One region of the Pseudomonas sp. DG56-2 genome, then DNA from elsewhere that is predicted to be linked to it. Evidence: predicted binding sites of a transcription regulator. Region 1 holds the regulator's gene; the other holds the start of a gene.
What was found. The regulator FliA, encoded in region 1, starts transcription of late flagellar genes. The targets are predictions, from matches to a motif close to CTAAAGTTTNNNNNNNNNNNGCCGNTAA.
Positions count from the first base shown of each region.

Region 1 (6,029 bases):
CTGACCAAGCTTGATGAAACAGCCAGCCTCGGGGAAGTTCTGAGCCTGGCCATCAGTCATGAATTGCCAGTGGCCTATCTAACCGATGGTCCACGCATTCCTGACGATCTGCACCTGCCGCGCAGACACCAGTTGGTCAGCCGCGCGGTGAGTGTGCAGATGCAGGAGGAGCCCAGCGAAGAGGCGATGGCCGATATGTTCGCTGATCTCTACCACAGCCCCGGCAAGCGTGTTGGCTGAGGTGATTGTGAAGACGTTGCAAAGTATCTGCATTGATGGACTGCCAGGCATTTTTCAGGTGTTGAAAGCGCAGCCGGTCATGTGGCCTCAGTCTAAGCAAGACAAGGTAATGAACAAACATGGGTAGCATGCATCCCGTACAGGTGATCGCCGTAACTGGCGGCAAAGGTGGCGTCGGCAAGACTAACGTGTCAGTGAACCTTTCATTGGCATTGGCAGAGCTTGGCCGTCGGGTCATGCTGCTCGATGCCGACCTCGGCCTGGCCAACGTCGACGTATTGCTCGGCCTTGCGCCCAAGCGCACTTTGGCCGATGTGATCGAAGGTCGTTGTGAGCTGCGCGATGTGCTGTTGCAAGGGCCGGGGGGCGTGCGCATTGTGCCGGCCGCTTCCGGCACGCAGAGCATGGTGCACCTGGCGCCTGCCCAGCACGCAGGCCTGATCCAGGCATTCAGCGAGATCGGCGACAATCTCGATGTACTGGTGATCGATACCGCTGCGGGTATTGGTGACTCGGTAGTCAGTTTCGTGCGCGCGGCGCAAGAAGTGTTGCTGGTGGTGTGCGACGAGCCCACTTCCATCACCGACGCCTATGCCTTGATCAAATTGCTCAACCGCGATTACGGCATGAATCGCTTCCGCGTCCTGGCCAACATGGCACAAAGCCCTCAAGAGGGCCGCAACCTGTTCGCCAAGTTGACCAAGGTCACAGATCGCTTCCTTGACGTAGCCCTACAATACGTCGGCGCGGTGCCTTACGACGAGTGCGTGCGCAAGGCTGTGCAGAAGCAGCGAGCGGTCTATGAAGCCTTCCCGCGTTCCAAGTGCGCGCTGGCATTCAAGGCCATTGCTCAGAAGGTCGATACCTGGCCGCTGCCGGCAAACCCGCGTGGACACCTGGAGTTTTTTGTCGAGCGCCTGGTGCAACCGACGAGTGCGGGACCTGTGCTATGAACGCCAGCGGTTATCGGATGTACAGCAAGGCTTCTCGCGATGGACAGTACGAGTTGATCGAGCGCTATGCGCCGCTGGTCAAGCGTATCGCCTATCACTTGCTGGCACGTTTGCCAGCCAGTGTGCAGGTGGAGGATTTGATCCAGGCCGGCATGATCGGCCTGCTTGAAGTCTCCAACAAGTACGACGCGAGCAAGGGTGCCAGTTTCGAGACCTACGCCGGTATCCGTATCCGCGGGGCAATGCTTGACGAAGTACGTAAAGGTGATTGGGCGCCGCGCTCGGTCCACCGCAATACCCGCATGGTCAGTGACGCGATACGTGCAATTGAAGCAAAAACCGGCCGTGACGCTAAAGATCACGAGGTTGCTGCCGAACTTCAATTGAGTCTCGATGATTATTACGGGATTTTGAATGACACCCTGGGCAGTCGCCTGTTCAGTTTCGACGACCTGTTGCAGGACGGCGAACATGAAGGCCTGCACGAGGACGGCGCCACCGCCCAGCTCGAGCCTTCGCGCGATCTGGAAGACGAGCGCTTCCAGGCAGCCTTGGCCGACGCGATCGCCAATCTGCCGGAACGCGAGCGTCTGGTGCTGGCGCTGTACTACGACGAGGAACTGAACCTCAAGGAAATCGGTGAGGTCCTGGGTGTCAGTGAGTCGCGCGTCAGCCAGTTGCACAGCCAGTGTGCGGCGCGTTTGCGTAGTCGCCTGGGAGAATGGCGGGCGCGTTGAACGCAGGTTCAATGCAGTCGTGAAACGAAGTACCCGAATTGATTGAATGCGCGTTCAGCGCTGAGCGCGTTAAAGACTGCTTGGAGGTCTAATTGAACAAAGACATGAAAATCCTCATCGTCGACGACTTTTCGACGATGCGGCGGATCATCAAGAACCTGTTGCGTGACCTGGGCTTTACCAACACCCAGGAAGCCGACGACGGCAACACGGCGCTGCCGATGCTCGAAAGCGGTCACTTCGATTTTCTCGTAACCGACTGGAACATGCCTGGCATGTCCGGCATCGACCTGCTGCGCAAAGTGCGCGCCGATGAGCGTCTCAAGCACCTGCCGGTGCTGATGGTCACCGCCGAAGCCAAGCGCGAGCAGATCATCGAAGCGGCACAGGCCGGCGTCAACGGTTATGTGGTCAAGCCGTTCACTGCCCAGGTGCTGAAAGAAAAGATCGAGAAGATCTTCGAGCGCGTCAATAGCTGAGACACGCCACGGGGGCGCTATGGAGCAAACACAATCATCGTTGGACGGCTTTGAGTCGACACTCAAAAAGCACGCCCACGAACTGGTCGACAGCCTCGAACGAGGGAAATTTGGCGACGCGGTGCAACTCATCCATCAGCTGAACCAGACCCGTGACCTCGGCTTGTACCAGGAAGTGGGCAAGCTCACTCGTGAGTTGCACAGCGCGATCGTCAGTTTCCAGATCGATCCGCACATGCCTCAGGCCGAGGAAGTTTCGCAGATTACCGATGCCACCGAGCGCTTGTCCTATGTGGTCAAGCTGACCGAGGGTGCCGCGAATCGCACCATGGACCTGGTCGAGGAGAGCACCCCGGTACTGCACGAACTCAGTGATGAAGCACGTGACCTGCGTGCCGATTGGCAGCGCTTCTTGCGCCGCGAAGTGGCTGCGCCGGAGTTTCGCGAGCTGATGCACCGCGTCGATCGGTTTCTGGAGCGCAGCGAGGAAGGCAGTCGCAAGGTCGCCGGCCACCTCAACGATATTTTGCTGGCTCAGGACTATCAGGACCTGACCGGTCAGGTGATCAAACGTGTTACGGCACTGGTCACCGAAGTAGAAAGCAATCTGCTCAAGCTCGTGCTGATGGCCAGTCAGGTCGACCGTTTTGCCGGTATCGAACATGACCACCAGCAGTTGCGTGCTGAAAAAGATCAAGAAAAACATCCGACTCGGGGTGAAGGTCCGCAGATTCATGCCGATAAGCGTGAAGACGTTGTGTCCGGTCAGGACGATGTCGACGATCTGCTGTCCAGTCTGGGTTTTTAGGGAGCACGTTTAATGAGCTTCGGCGCCGATGAAGAAATCCTCCAGGATTTTCTGGTAGAAGCCGGCGAGATTCTTGAGCAACTGTCCGAGCAATTGGTCGAGCTGGAAAGCCGTCCCGATGATGCCGACCTGCTCAATGCAATCTTTCGCGGTTTTCACACTGTAAAAGGGGGCGCCGGCTTCCTCCAGCTCAACGAGCTGGTGGAGTGCTGCCACATCGCCGAAAACGTCTTCGACATCCTGCGCAAGGGTGAGCGACGCGTCGATTCCGAGCTGATGGACGTGGTCCTGGAAGCGCTGGATACGGTCAACCGCATGTTCGGCCAGGTGCGTGAACGCAGTGATGTCACTGCCGCTACACCTGAGTTGTTGGCGGCACTGGCTCGCCTGGCCGAGCCTGCAGGGGCCGAGCCGGTAGCGGAGCCCGAGCCGGCACCGGTGCTTGAGCAAGCGCCTGAGCCCGTGGCCGAAGCAGACATCACCGATACCGAATTCGAGCAACTGCTTGATTCGCTTAATGCCGTCAAGGCTGAGGCACAAGCGCAAGAACAGGCACCTGTCGCAGCCAGCGACGAGATTACCGACGCCGAGTTCGAATCGCTGCTCGACCAGTTGCATGGCAAGGGGCAGTTCGCACCCGACAGCGTCAGCACGTCTGCACCTGTGGAGCCATCGGCCCAGGGTGCAAGCGATGAAATCACCGATGACGAGTTCGAAGCGCTGCTTGACCAGTTGCATGGCAAGGGCAGCTTTGCCGTCGAGGCCCTGACCGCCACGTCTGCACCGGCACCGCAAGCAGATGCGGCAGCAGCCGGCGATCATATTTCCGAGCATGAGTTCGAAGCCCTGCTCGATGAGTTGCATGGCAAAGGCAAGTTTGCACCCGACAGCGTTGCGACCGCCGCTGCTCCCGCTGCCGCCGTGGCCGCCAAACCTGCAACCGCTCCAGCCCAGGCGCCTGCGCCGGCACCGGTAGCCAAAGCTGCTGCCGCACCGGCCAAGGCCGCGGCACCTGCGTCTGCACGTCAAGCTGCACCGGCTGCAGAGAAACACCCCGCCAGCGAGACGGAAACAACCGTACGCGTCGATACCGCACGCCTGGACGAGATCATGAACATGGTCGGCGAACTGGTGCTGGTACGTAATCGGCTGGTACGCCTGGGCCTGAACAGTGGTGATGAAGCCATGTCCAAGGCGGTGTCGAACCTGGACGTGGTGACGGCCGACCTGCAGACCGCCGTCATGAAGACGCGCATGCAGCCGATCAAGAAAGTCTTCGGGCGTTTCCCACGCCTGGTTCGCGACCTTGCCCGGCAGTTGAAGAAAGAAATCAACCTGGAGTTGGTTGGCGAAGAAACCGACCTCGACAAGAACCTTGTCGAGGCCCTGGCCGACCCGTTGGTGCACTTGGTGCGCAACGCCGTGGACCACGGCGTCGAAACGCCCGAAGAACGCGAAGCGGCGGGCAAGTCCCGCGGTGGCAAGGTGGTGCTCTCGGCCGAGCAGGAAGGCGATCACATCCTGCTGTCGATCTCCGATGATGGCAAGGGTATGGATGCCAATGTCCTGCGCGCCATTGCGGTAAAACGCGGCGTGATGGACAAGGATGCCGCCGACCGCCTGAGCGACACCGAATGCTACAACCTGATTTTCGCCCCGGGCTTCTCGACCAAGACCGAGATCTCCGACGTGTCGGGGCGCGGCGTGGGCATGGACGTGGTGAAAACCAAGATCGCTCAGCTCAATGGCTCGATCAACATCTACTCGACCAAGGGCCTGGGCTCGAAGATCGTCATCAAGGTGCCGCTGACCCTGGCGATCATGCCGACCCTGATGGTCATGCTCGGCAATCAGGCGTTTGCCTTCCCGCTGGTCAACGTCAACGAGATTTTCCACCTCGACTTGTCACGCACCAACGTGGTCGATGGACAGGAAGTGGTCATTGTTCGTGACAAAGCCTTGCCGCTGTTCTACCTCAAGCGCTGGCTGGTCAGTTCCGCCGCTCATGAAGAGCAACGCGAAGGGCACGTGGTGATCCTTTCGGTAGGCACTCAGCGAATCGGCTTTGTCGTCGATCAGCTCGTGGGCCAGGAAGAAGTGGTCATCAAACCGCTGGGCAAGATGCTCCAGGGTACGCCAGGCATGTCGGGCGCCACCATTACCGGTGACGGGCGCATTGCGCTGATCCTCGACGTTCCGAGCATGCTCAAGCGTTACGCCGCCCGGCGTATTTGATTCTGGTGGCGCGGCCTGCACGCCGCGCCACCTAATGGAGTGTTTATGGCAGTCAAGGTCCTGGTGGTGGATGATTCCGGTTTCTTCCGCCGCCGAGTCTCGGAAATTCTTTCAGCGGACCCGACTATCCAGGTCGTCGGTACCGCGACCAACGGCAAAGAAGCGATCGACCAGGCGCTGTCGCTCAAGCCCGATGTCATCACCATGGACTACGAAATGCCCATGATGGATGGCATCACCGCTGTGCGTCACATCATGCAGCGTTGCCCAACTCCGGTATTGATGTTCTCTTCCCTGACCCACGAAGGCGCGCGAGTGACCCTCGACGCCCTGGATGCCGGTGCGGTCGATTATCTACCGAAGAACTTCGAAGACATCTCGCGCAACCCGGAGAAGGTCAAGCAAATGCTGTGCGAAAAGGTCCATACCCTTTCTCGCAGCAATCGCAGGCTGGGCAGCTACGCCAGTCCTGCGCCAGCCCCGCTGCCAGCCGCTCACAGCCAGCCTGTCAGCAGCCTGGGGGCAAGCCCGGCATCGCGTCCTGCGCCAGCGGCCCGCGCGCCGGCAGCGCCTGCTG
Region 1 is NZ_CP032311.1:4,182,856-4,188,884, reverse strand. It holds gene flhF (flagellar biosynthesis protein FlhF) at 1-240, shown strand, start outside; gene fleN (flagellar synthesis regulator FleN) at 360-1,193, shown strand; gene fliA (RNA polymerase sigma factor FliA) at 1,190-1,930, shown strand; gene D3Z90_RS19135 (chemotaxis response regulator CheY) at 2,035-2,409, shown strand; gene D3Z90_RS19130 (protein phosphatase CheZ) at 2,429-3,217, shown strand; gene D3Z90_RS19125 (chemotaxis protein CheA) at 3,230-5,452, shown strand; gene D3Z90_RS19120 (chemotaxis response regulator protein-glutamate methylesterase) at 5,498-6,029, shown strand, end outside.

Region 2 (6,029 bases), 1.1 Mb from region 1:
GAGTACAACCGCACTTCAAAGAAGATCCAGCTGTAGAGCAGCACCATGACCAGGCCAATGGGCCAGCACCACGGATTCTGCTTGGTCGTGAGCCATACGGCGATAACGCCGAGTACGGCGGCGAACAGTTCGAGGCCGGACATCGGCGTTCCTTGGCGGTTCGGAGGAGGGCGGCGATTGTACCTTGAGTCGCCTCGCAAGCCACACTCCAACCGCTATTGCTTTACACCCGGAACTGGCCCAGCAATCGATCCAGCTGTTCGCGCAGCTGGTTCAACGCCACACCGGCATTGCTCGACTGCTGTGCTGCCGTGGCGGTCTGGCGTGACAGGTCTGCGGTTTCAGTCACGTTGCGGTTGATCTCCTCGACCACATGCGACTGCTGCAGCGTGGCACTGGCAATCGAGGCGTTGAGGGCGGTGAGGTTGTGCAACGCTTGGCTGATGGCATCGAGGCTGACACCCGCTTCATTGGCTTGCTCGATGGTTTGCCGCGAAGCGGCGCTGCTGGCATCGATTGCCTTCACTGCCGCTTCGGATTGGCCCTGCAGGTGTTCGATCATGCTCTGTATTTCTGCCGTCGACTGCTGGGTACGTTGGGCCAGCAGGCGAACTTCATCGGCAACCACGGCAAAGCCGCGGCCTTGCTCGCCCGCTCGGGCCGCCTCGATGGCCGCGTTCAGTGCCAGCAGGTTGGTCTGCTCTGCAATCGAGCGTATTACTTCCAGAACACTGCCAATGCGGGTGCTCTGGCTGGCCAGGGTCTGGATCACCTGAACCGCTTCATCGATGGTGCCCGACAACTGATCGATCTGCTGCAGGCTGCCGTGGATACTGTGTTGACCCTGAGTGGCACGCTGTTGCGCATCACGCATTTCGCTGGAAGCCTGTTCAGCATTCCTGGCCACATCCTGCACGGCGTAGGTCACTTCATTTATAGCGGTAGCCACTTGCTCCATTTGCGCCGATTGCTGTTCGCTGTGTTGCTGGGCCTGGTTGGCATTGCTGCCGACATCGACCGCCGATTGCCCCAAGGCATGGGCCGCACCCTGCAACTGGCCGATGACACCCTGCAACTTGCCAGTAAAACGATTGAAATGCTCACCCAACTGGGTTACTTCGTCACGGCCGTGGGTGTCCAGGCGGCGGGTCAGGTCGCTTTCACCGCTGGCAATCATGGACATGGCATCGACCGCTTCCTGCAACGGCCGTGAGATGCTGCGGGCTATCAATGCCACCAGCAGGGTCATGATCAGGGCGATGCCCAGGCCCAGCAGTGAGGCATCGCGCAGCTGACGCATGAACTCGTTCTGCATGTCATCGATATAAACCCCCGAGCCGATGACCCAGCCCCAAGGCTTGAACAATTGGATGTAGGAGGTCTTTTCCACCGGCTCGCTGGCACCAGGCTTCGGCCAGCGGTAGTCGATGATGCCCGCGCCCTGGGCCTCGGCCAGTGTGACCATTTCGTTGAACAAGGCAAAACCATCGGGGTCACGAATGCCGGACAGGTCCTGTCCATCCAGTTTGGGGTTGGCCGGGTGCATGATCATCTTCGGCCCGAGATCGTTGATCCAGAAGTAGTCGTTCTGGTCGTAGCGCAGGCCGCGTACGGTATTGAGCGCTTGTTGCTGGGCAGCCTCGCGGCTCAGCGTACCAGCGGCTTCCAGCCCCTGGTAATAGGTGAGGATGCCGGCTGCGGTCTCCACCACGTGCTGGGTCTTCTGGGCCTTGGCCTGATACAGGTCGCCGTGGATCTGTCTGAGCATCAACAAGCCCAGGGTCAGCAACATCACCACCGCCACTACCAGAATCAGCCACAAGCGGCGGCTGATCGACATATTTCGCAGAGTCTTCATAGAACGGTCACCCCGGATTCTTTTTATTGTCCTGCGCATCCCAGCATGGTTTTTTCCCACCACCTACTCGACCAAGGGCTAAGTGCCCGATCTACCCAGGTGTGTAGTAGCGACCAGCAGCGTTTATTCGAGAGGTCTGATAGGATTTCGGCCCGGTCGCGGCAAACCTGAAGGGTGACTGAACTTTTTTGCCGACTGTGCGACCAACTGTCGCGGTAAACCGACCGAATATTCGTAACAGCCTTGGCTTATGGAAACTACAACGGGGGCATGCCGTTGGCATCGCTTCGTGGGGGAATAATGGATCTTTGGACTGGCCTGCAGGCTGTCATTTTGGGTATTGTCGAAGGCTTGACCGAGTTCTTGCCGATCTCCAGTACCGGTCACCAGATTGTGGTCGCGGACCTGATCGACTTCGGTGGCGAGCGGGCAATGGCCTTCAACATCATCATTCAGTTGGGTGCGATCCTGGCCGTGGTCTGGGAGTTTCGGCGCAAGATTTTCGACGTGGTCGTCGGGCTGCCCAAGGAGCGTGAAGCGCAAAGGTTTACCGCCAACCTGCTGATCGCTTTCATGCCAGCGGTGGTATTGGGCGTGCTGTTTGCCGATCTGATCCACCATTACCTGTTCAACCCCATCACTGTCGCCACTGCGTTGGTGATTGGCGGTGTGATCATGCTCTGGGCCGAGCGCCGTGAGCATGTCATCACCGTTGAGCGTGTCGATGACATGCGTTGGACTGACGCCCTGAAAATCGGCTTTGCCCAGTGTCTGGCGATGATTCCGGGTACTTCACGCTCCGGTTCGACCATTATCGGCGGTTTGCTGTTCGGCATGTCGCGCAAGGCTGCCACCGAGTTTTCGTTCTTTCTGGCCATGCCGACCATGGTCGGTGCCGCAGTGTACTCAGGTTACAAGTACCGCGATCTGTTCCAGCCCGGCGATTTTCCGGTCTTCGCCATCGGCTTTGTCGTCTCGTTCATTTTCGCCATGATTGCCGTGCGGGCCTTGCTGCGCTTTATCGCCAACCATAGCTATGCCATGTTCGCCTGGTACCGCATTGTTTTTGGGTTGATGATCCTGGCGACCTGGCAGTTCGGTTGGGTCGACTGGGCCACGGCCCAGGGTTGAGTCGATGAGCCGAGCACAGCCCTCCGGCCGTCACGTTGCCGGTGCAAACGCTACTGTCCAGCATCCGCGCAGCAAGTTGCTGGTGTTTGTTGGCCTGTGCCTGCTACCGCTGGGAGGGGCGTTGCAGATGCTGCTCAGCGGGCAGTCCTGGTTGCCTGCCGTGGCGTACCCGCTCGTCAGTCTGGTTAGTTTTGCGCTGTATTGGCGAGACAAGCATCAGGCTCGCACACAAGGCTGGCGAACCCCGGAGAAGGTGCTGCATGCCAGCGAGATGCTGGGCGGTTGGCCTGGGGCCCTGTTGGCTCAGCAGGCTTTGCGGCATAAAACCCGCAAAGTCTCGTTCCAATTGAGCTTTTGGGCAATTGTCGCCGTGCATCAATTGTTCTGGATCGATCACCTGCTGCTCGACGGTCGTTGGTTGGGTAGCGCGCTAGGGCCTTTGCTCAGATGAGCAGGCCCGGTTGCAGGCGCTTTGGCAGGCGCCTGACAACCAACTGATGGGAGCGTTGCAGCAGGTCGCAAAGCTCTTCGCGCCCCATGGGGTAAGGTGGCGTCATGCTGATCCAGTGAGCCCGCGCCAGGTACGGTGCAGGTCGCACGCCGGGATGGTCGGCGTAGCTGAGAAACAGATCACTGTCGACTTTGAACGAAAGCCCGGCGCCCGCCAGGTCCAGCACTGCAAACATCTTGTTTCCGGCAATCGAAAACACCCGAATGCCTCCCCATTTATAGTCTTCCCGCGCCCCCGGCAGGCTCAGGCAAAAGTCCGCCACCTGCGCTTCGCTCATTTTCCCCTTAGACATAGTGCTCCCCACACTCTGCAAAAGACTCGACCAAGTGATCGATCCACACCCGCACAGCCGGTAGCAGGCCACGCCGGTGAGGATAGACGGCTTGCAGGTAGCCGCCCGGCAACGACCAATCGGGCAGCAAGCGAACCAGTTCGCCACTGGCCAGTTCTTGTTCGCAATGCATGCTCGGCAGGGCGGTGAACCCAAGCCCCGCAATTGCCGCAGCCTTGCGCACGACAAAGTCGTCGATGGCCAGGCGCGCTTCCAGGGTCAGCTCCTGCTTGTGACCTCGCGTATCGAGCAGTTGCAGATGCACAAGACGGTCGGCCTCTACCGCCCCCAATACTGCCAGGCCGCGCAGGTCTTCGGGGGTGACGGGGGCGTGGGCGGCGACGAAGCTCGGTGCAGCGACCAGATACATCTGAGCCTGGCGCAAACGTCGAGTTACCAACATTGGGTCTTCATTACCTAGATCCCGAACGCGAAGGGCCACGTCAACGCCTTCGGTGATCAGGTCGACACGGCGGTTGAGCAGGATCATGTCCAGTTGAACCTGCGGATACTGCTCAAGAAAGCGGCTGATGACTTGCGGCAGCAGGGTATGTGCCAGTCCCACCGGACACGACACTCGAAGGCGGCCGCGGGGTTCGCTGGTCATGCTGGCGACGGCCTCGTCAGCCATTTCGGCTTCCAGCAGCATCGCCTGGCAATGGCGCAGGTAGCGTTCTCCGACGGCTGTAAGTTTCAGTTGCCGTGTGGTGCGCTGCAGCAGCCGCGTGCCCAGGCGCTCTTCAAGCTCGGCGATACGGCGTGACAAGCGCGACTTGGGGATGCCAAGCACACGCCCGGCAGCGGCAAAACCACCTGCTTCGACTACCCGCGCGAAGTAGAAAAGGTCGTTGAGGTCTTGCATGGGGATCACCATTGTCCTGTCAGTAGGACAAACTAACGCATTTTTGCCTACTTATCAGCTATTCGCTATCCAGGTAGGATTCTTCCCATCGTGATCGCCCAGGTGCGGTCTTCAATCAGGAGAGTCCCATGAAACTGTTGCATATCGATTCGAGCATCCTGGGCGACAATTCCGCCTCCCGCCAGCTGAGCCGCGAAGTTGTTGATGCCTGGAAAGCCGCAGATCCTGCGTTGGAAGTGGTTTACCGTGACCTGGCAGCCGATGCCATCAGCCACTTCTCTGCCGCTACCCTGGTTGCCGCGGGTACGCCCGAAGCGATGCGTGATGCCGCGCAACAGCATGAAGCCAAGCTGAGCAGCGAAACCCTGCAAGAGTTTCTGGAAGCAGACGCGGTCGTCATTGCCGCGCCAATGTACAACTTCACCGTTCCAACCCAGCTCAAGGCCTGGATCGACCGCGTCGCCGTTGCCGGTCAGACCTTCCGCTATACCGAAGCCGGCCCTGAAGGTCTGTGTGGCAACAAGAAAGTCATCCTGGTCTCCACGTCGGGTGGCCTGCACGTTGGTCAGCCTACCGGTGTTGGCCACGAAGACTTTCTTAAGGTGTTTCTGGGTTTCATTGGCATCACCGACGTCGAGATCGTTCGCGCCCACGGCCTGGCCTATGGTGAGGAACACCGCGACAACGCCATGAATGCTGCACGCAAGCAGATCAGCACCGAGCTGTTTGCTGCCGCCTGATGCTTGGCTCGCGTGACCGAAACCGACAGCAGGCTGCGCTTGCTGTCGGTTTTTTCATTGAGCTTTCATCCGCGACGCAACAGTGCGCTCTATGCTGGGGCATCAACCAGGCAGGGTGACAGCCGATGGGCAGATTCGCTGCGATACTCATGGCCTTCTGGTTTGGCCTCGCTTGCCTGGCGCATGCTCAACCTGCACAGCAGCACAGCGTTGGTTTGCATCGCATGGTGTTTGCCGACCCGCTCGATGCGCGACCGGTACAAGCGCTGGCGTTCTATCCCTCCAGCGGCCCTGAGCGCAACAGTCGCATCGACGGTTACCGAGTCGCTGCCAGTGAAGGTGCGCCCATCGCCTCCGGTCGCTATCCGCTGTTGATGCTGTCTCATGGCAACACTGGAACACCATTGGCTCTGCATGACCTGGCGACGGCGCTGGCGCGACGAGGATTTGTCGTGGTGGCGGTGGTCCATCCAGGTGACAACGCCCACGATCACAGCCGTCTGGGAACCTTGAGCAATCTCTACGGACGGCCGTTGCAGATAAGCGCCGCTATTTCCGCCAGCCTTGCCGACCCGCTGCTTGGGCCCTATGTCAGT
Region 2 is NZ_CP032311.1:3,102,252-3,108,280, reverse strand. It holds gene pnuC (nicotinamide riboside transporter PnuC) at 1-143, opposite strand, end outside; gene D3Z90_RS13910 (methyl-accepting chemotaxis protein) at 224-1,858, opposite strand; gene D3Z90_RS13905 (undecaprenyl-diphosphate phosphatase) at 2,159-2,989, shown strand; gene D3Z90_RS13900 (DUF1294 domain-containing protein) at 2,994-3,440, shown strand; gene D3Z90_RS13895 (MmcQ/YjbR family DNA-binding protein) at 3,433-3,792, opposite strand; gene D3Z90_RS13890 (LysR substrate-binding domain-containing protein) at 3,785-4,693, opposite strand; gene D3Z90_RS13885 (FMN-dependent NADH-azoreductase) at 4,822-5,433, shown strand; gene D3Z90_RS13880 (dienelactone hydrolase) at 5,559-6,029, shown strand, end outside.
Region 2: a site for FliA is predicted at 2,003-2,030, ahead of D3Z90_RS13910 (methyl-accepting chemotaxis protein). Genes of this name have one in related genera too.